One region of the Anaeromassilibacillus sp. Marseille-P3371 genome, then DNA from elsewhere that is predicted to be linked to it. Evidence: predicted binding sites of a transcription regulator. Region 1 holds the regulator's gene; the other holds the start of a gene.
What was found. Region 1 encodes Rex, which represses fermentation and respiration genes when NADH is low (regulators of the CRP and FNR family bind a similar motif). Its sites were predicted from a motif close to ATTGTTAANNNNTTAACAAT; they were not measured.

Region 1 (3,380 bases):
CGAAGCAGAGGCCGTCCTCTCAGCGCGCCAGCGCGAGATGGTCCTGGCTGGCGGCCTACTGAACTATACAAGAGAGCAGTCCAAATAAAATTGAACGTAATGGAGGGATTTCCCATGGCCAATAAGATTCCTATGACCACCCCGCTTGTGGAGATGGATGGCGACGAGATGACCCGTATCATCTGGAAGATGATAAAGGATATTCTTCTCACGCCCTATATTGATCTGAAAACTGAATATTACGATCTTGGCCTCAAACACCGCGATGAAACCAACGACCAGGTGACTGTGGACAGCGCCAACGCCACCAAAAAGTACGGCGTGGCTGTCAAGTGCGCTACCATTACTCCGAATGCGGCGCGCGTCGAAGAGTATAACCTCAAGGAGATGTGGAAATCCCCGAATGGAACCATCCGCGCCATGTTGGACGGTACGGTTTTCCGCACTCCCATTTTGGTAAAAGGCATTACGCCATTCATCCCCACATGGACAAAACCCATCACCATCGCCCGTCATGCTTACGGCGACGTATACCGCAATGTAGAGATGCAGGTGCCAGCCGGCGCCAAGGCCGAGCTTGTTGTCACGGATTCCGAGGGAAAGGAAACGCGCGCTACCATCCATGATTTCCAGACCCCCGGTATCATCCAGGGAATCCACAATCTGGACAAGAGCATCAGCAGCTTTGCGCGCTCGTGCTTTAACTACGCTTTGGATGCCAAAAAGGACCTCTGGTTTGCAACCAAGGATACCATTTCCAAGCAGTACGATCACCGGTTCAAGGATATTTTCCAAGAGATCTTTGACGCTGAATATAAGGAAAAATTCGATGCAGCAGGGATCGAGTATTTCTATACCTTGATCGACGATGCCGTTGCCCGCGTGGTCCGCTCTGAAGGCGGTTATATCTGGGCGTGTAAAAACTACGATGGCGATGTGATGAGCGATATGGTCGCCACCGCCTACGGGAGCCTGGCTATGATGACCAGTGTATTGGTTTCCCCGGACGGCGTATACGAATATGAAGCGGCACACGGCACCGTACAGCGTCATTATTATAAGCACTTAAAGGGAGAAAAAACCTCCACAAACTCCATGGCGACGTTGTTTGCCTGGACAGGCGCGCTGCGTAAACGCGGCGAACTCGACGGCAATTCCGCTCTGATGGACTTTGCGGACAAGTTGGAGCACGCTTCGATTCAGACCATTGAAGAGGGCGTTATGACCGGCGATCTCGCCAGCCTTTCCAATCTTCCGAATAAAACGACCGTGGATACGGAAACCTTCCTGAGAGAGATTGACAAGCGCCTTGTGGCAATGCTGTAAGCACTCCGCACGGACGGCGGAATCTCAACTGGCTTTCTTTTTCTGAATAGAAAGGACCTAATCAATTATGCCAAAACGGGAAAATATCTCCATGTCCGTCATCCGGCGGCTTCCCAGGTACTACCGATTCCTCAAACTTTTGGGAGAAAAAGGCGTTACACGCATCTCCTCAACGGAGCTTTCGGCCAAACTGGGGCTTACCGCCTCCCAAATCCGCCAGGATCTCAATTGTTTTGGTGGGTTTGGGCAGCAGGGATACGGCTACATGGTGGATCAGCTCTGTACAGAAATCGGAAACATTCTGGGTCTATCCCATGCCTACAAAGCGGTACTAATCGGTGCAGGTAATCTGGGGCGGGCCATCGCTTCCCATCTTTCCTTCGAAACAGAGGGATTTACGCTGGTGGGGATTTTTGACAATTCCGATACAAAGATCGGTCAAACCATCAATGGGCTCACCGTGCGCAACATCGGTACATTGGAGCGCTTTTGTAACCTTGAAAAGCCAACCATGGCAGTGCTCTGTGTTCCCCGAAGTGCGGTGGAATCCTTGAGTGACCGGCTGTATGCGTTGGGTATCCGCTGTTTCTGGAATTTTAGTCACTATGACATCAGCATGAAATATGCCGATGCGATTGTGGAAAACGTCCATCTGAACGACAGCTTGATGACGCTTTGTTACCGCATCACCAACGATCCCACGCATCCAACAAAATAACTGTAGATCCTACGGATCCTTGCAGAACGAGGGTATCCTTCAGTCATTTTATGACTTTTGGGATACCCTCGCTTTTTAGAAACTTCGATGTTATTTCCAGACAGAAAAAAGGATGTTCCTTTCCTATGAATTCAAAATTCGTAGCCTTGAGACACACTTTTTTATGGACTCATTTTTGTTAAGCCATGACCTGTTTCCATCTCAAAAGGAACGTGTCAAAGCGCTTTTCTTCCTAGTAAGCTCTTTTTCCAACTGCGCGCTGCCTTTATACGCAAAAAGCCGCAAGTTCCCCCTACTTTTCAGCATATTTCCTTTTCCACAAGGAGATACTACCAACAAATACAACAGGGGAGGAACCAAGGTATGGATGAAAAAGCAAGAAAAGTACCTGTGGTAAAGAAAACAGGCATCCCGGAATCCGAAACAGATGCCGCTGTGGAAGCACGGGCACGGGAGGCAGCGGCTGACACCGAAGGAGAAGTACACACAATGATTGATCGCCTGGTTCAGCGGGCGCAAAAGGCCCTCCAGGCTTTTATGGACATGAACCAGGAACAAGTCGATTCCATTGTTCACGCTATGGCATTGGCCGGATTGGACCAACATGTACGGTTGGCAAAACTTGCCTATGAAGAAACCGGACGCGGCGTTGTCGAGGATAAAATTATCAAGAATATCTTTGCGACAGAATACATTTGGCACTCCATTAAGGGCCAGAAAACCGTTGGAATTGTGGAAGAAAATGAGTTAGAGGACTATGTGGAAGTGGCAGAACCTGTGGGTGTGGTCGCCGGTGTCACTCCTGTTACCAATCCAACTTCTACTACGCTTTTCAAGTCGTTGATCTGTATGAAAACGCGCAATCCGATCATCTTCGGATTTCATCCAAGTGCCCAAAAATCCTCTGTCGAGGCTGCACGGGTGATGCGCGATGCCGCAGTCAGGGCCGGCGCTCCGGAGGACTGCATACAGTGGATTACAGCGCCATCCATTGCGGCTACCAATGCGTTGATGAACCATCCCGGCGTATCCTTGGTCCTGGCGACCGGCGGCAGTGGAATGGTCCGGGCGGCCTATAGTACGGGGAAACCAGCTTTGGGTGTCGGACCTGGAAATGTCCCGTGCTACATTGAAAAGACCGCCCGTTTGGAACGTGCCTGTACAGATTTGATGCTCTCCAAAACTTTTGACAACGGCATGATCTGCGCTTCTGAACAGGCTGTCATTGTGGATGAAGAAATTGCAGATTCCTTTGAACGCATTATGAAGGCAAACAATTGCTACTTTTTACAGGAGGATGAGATTGAAAAGGTTTCCAACTTTGTTATCAATCCAC
Region 2 (3,380 bases), 940 kb from region 1:
ACAGCCAACAGAAGAATTACCTGAGGGAAGGGAATAAGGACAAAAAGAGGATGCCCCAAAACTACGAATCGTTCGATTCATAGGAAAGGGGCATCCTTTTTCTGTCTGGAAAAATATCTGGATTTCTAAAAAACGAGGGTATCCTGAAGTCATTTCATTACTTTTGGGACACCCTCCCTTGATCGATCTGTAAAGTTCTTCGTAACTTTTTATAGCAAATGAATGGCATACCCTTCGCAGGCATTCCGCATGCTATCCGGCCAGACAGAGGCCTGTACTTCGCCGATATGTGCCTTTTCCAATAGCGCCATGCATATGCGGGACTGCCCGATGCCGCCCCCCATGGTGAGTGGCAACCGCCCTTCCAATAACATGCTGTGGAAGGGCAACTGGGCGCGTTCTTCACAGCCTGCTGCGGCAAGCTGATGGCGCAGGGCTTCTGCATCCACGCGAATCCCCATGGAAGAGAGCTCCAGGGCGCGATTCAAAACCGGATACCAAATGATGATGTCGCCATTGAGAGACCAATCGTCGTAGTCCGGCGCGCGGCCATCATGTGGCTTGCCGGATTTCAATGCTCCCCCGATTTGGGAGATAAATACTGCGCCATATTCCCTTGCCGCGGCATCTTCCCGCTGCTTTGGGGTCAGATCTGGATAACGGTCTTCCAGCTCCTGGCTGGTTACAAATGTGATTTCCTCGGGAATATAGGAATCTAAAATGGGAAAACGCTCGGTAAGAACCGCCTGCGTTTTATGTAAGACACCCATAATGGATCGAACAGCGTTTTGTAATGTTTCCATGTTGCGTTCCTCAGCCGTGATGACGCGCTCCCAATCCCACTGATCGACATAGACAGAGTGGAGGTTGTCGAGTTCCTCGTCCCGGCGAATCGCATTCATATCCGTATAGAGACCCGTGTCTGCACGGAACCCATAGCGGGCAAGGGCCATCCGTTTCCACTTGGCAAGAGAGTGGACGATTTGAACATCGGCATGGATGTCTGCAACATCAAATTGGACAGGGCGTTCCACACCGTTTAAGTCGTCATTTAAGCCGGTTTCCGGGCGTACAAAGAGGGGGGCAGACACGCGGGTGAGAGAGAGGGCTGCGGCCAGCTCACGCTCAAAGGTATCCTTTGCAAGCTTAATTGCGACTTCGGTCTCTATAATATCGAGCTTTGATGTATAATCCTTAGGTAAAATCAGGTTGCTCAAATCCATGCTTGGTTCATCCTTTCTCAAATGACAGCGCGGAAGACCAGTATAAGAGGGATACCGCTGCTGAACGTGCAAAATTTACGCCTTATTATAAACCAAAATGGGATTTTTTGCAATCCTAAAGGGAAGAAGTTTCATTTTTCTGGTTCTAACAGGAGATTTATATAGGATACATAGGCTTTCGTCTGCGGCGTAGTGGGGCTGCTTCCCGTCATAGCGTCTTGCAGAGGCCCCGGCAGTGACATAAAGAAACGTTGTACCTCCTGATGCTCCCTTAAAAAGTCGTAAAGCTGATCCTCCATGTGCGGCGCCTTCCTTTCTCGAAATTGGTGTGTATAGGGAAAGAATCCTTCATCTGATCCTATCTTTTACAAAACCGCCTTCTTTCATACAAAAGAAGCATGGAAAGGGTATTTCTGAGAACAGCCGATTTCGGCAATTTGAACGAAGCTGAGCAACGGAAATACAGAAAGTGGCGAATTTGTAACAAGAATGATAAATTTCCTCGAAATCGTATTAGAATCCCTTGCATATTCGATTTGATTGTGATATATTTAACATGCAATAAATTATTAGAAGATTGACCTGTGAAACTTTTGGTGGATCGGGTTAGTGAATTATGAAATGGAGGAACAAAATCATGTCTAAGAAAATCGTATTAGCAGGTGCTGTGCGTACTGCAATCGGTAAGATGGGCGGTGCACTGGCAAATGTTCCGGCTGCCACACTTGGCTCCATCGTGATCAAAGAGGCTCTCAAGAGAGCAAACGTTGCTCCCGACCAGGTTGATGAGGTTTTGATGGGCTGCGTTCTGCAGGCTGCTCTGGGCCAGAACGTTGCGCGTCAGGCTGCTGTCAATGCAGGTATCCCGATCGAGGTTCCGGCTTTGACGTTGAACAACGTTTGCGGTTCCGGCCTGAAGTGTGTGAACATGGCTGCTGCGATGATCGAAGCTGGCGAGGCAGACATCGTGGTCGCTGGTGGTATGGAGAACATGTCCTCCGCTCCGTATGCGTTGACCAAGGCTCGTTTTGGCTATCGCATGAACAATGCTACCATGATCGACACCATGGTGAACGATGCACTGTGGGATGCATTCAACGGTTATCACATGGGCATCACTGCTGAGAATGTTGCGGAAAAGTACGGCCTGACCCGCGAGATGCAGGACGAATTTGCTGCTTGCAGCCAGCAGAAGTGCGAAAAGGCACAGGCAGAAGGCCGTTTTGACGATGAGATTGTTCCGGTTCCGGTAAAGGTTAAGAAGGAAACCGTTATGTTTGCAAAGGATGAGGGTCCGCGTGCAGGCGTTACCGCTGAGGGCATTGCAAAGCTTCGCCCGGCATTTAAGCCCGATGGCGGCACGGTTACGGCGGCAAATGCTTCCGGCATTAACGATGGCGCAGCTGCAATCGTTGTGATGAGCGAAGAGAAGGCGAAGGAGCTGGGTGTCACCCCGATGGCTGAGTGGGTTACCGGCGCTTCCGCAGGTGTTGAGCCGTCCATCATGGGTATTGGCCCGGTTGCTGCTACAAAGAAGGCAATGGCAAAGGCAAACCTCAAGGTGGAGGATATGGACCTGATCGAGGCAAACGAGGCATTTGCAGCGCAGTCTTTGGCCGTTGCAAAGGACCTCAACTTCGATATGGCGAAGGTCAACGTCAACGGCGGTGCAATTGCTCTGGGCCATCCGGTTGGCGCTTCTGGCTGCCGTATCCTGGTTACCCTGCTGCATGAGATGCAGAAGAGAGGTTCCAACTATGGCCTCGCTACGCTGTGCGTCGGCGGCGGTATGGGCGTTGCCTCCATTGTGAAGAACTACAAATAAGAAGCTGGGAGCGTTAAGACGATGAGCTATATTAAATATGAGCAGAATGGCTTCGTCGGCGTGCTGACGATCGACCGTGAGAAGGCTTTGAATGCATTGAATTCCGAAGTTTTGGCGGATCTCGACGCTGCTTTGGATGCAATTGATCTGGATTCCACCCGCTGCCTGATTATTACAGGCGCTGGTCAGAAGTCTTTTGTCGCCGGTGCAGACATCGGTGAGATGAGCACGTTGACCAAAGCAGAAGGAGAGGCCTTCGGCAAAAAGGGCAACGATGTGTTCCGTAAAATTGAAACCCTGCCGATCCCGGTGATCGCCGCAGTAAACGGCTT

Region 2: the regulator Rex is predicted to act here: its motif matches at 1,763-1,782, upstream of B9Y59_RS06085 (acetyl-CoA C-acetyltransferase).

The regions. Positions count from the first base shown of each region.
Region 1 covers NZ_LT835157.1:2,535,431-2,538,810, forward strand. Annotated here, with positions in the region: gene B9Y59_RS10615 (aconitate hydratase) at 1-88, shown strand, start outside; gene B9Y59_RS10620 (NADP-dependent isocitrate dehydrogenase) at 115-1,326, shown strand; gene B9Y59_RS10625 (redox-sensing transcriptional repressor Rex) at 1,394-2,044, shown strand; gene adhE (bifunctional acetaldehyde-CoA/alcohol dehydrogenase) at 2,408-3,380, shown strand, end outside.
Region 2 covers NZ_LT835157.1:1,594,988-1,598,367, forward strand. Annotated here, with positions in the region: gene glgB (1,4-alpha-glucan branching protein GlgB) at 1-37, shown strand, start outside; gene asnA (aspartate--ammonia ligase) at 210-1,217, opposite strand; gene B9Y59_RS15675 (hypothetical protein) at 1,355-1,522, opposite strand; gene B9Y59_RS06085 (acetyl-CoA C-acetyltransferase) at 1,861-3,048, shown strand; gene B9Y59_RS06090 (enoyl-CoA hydratase-related protein) at 3,070-3,380, shown strand, end outside.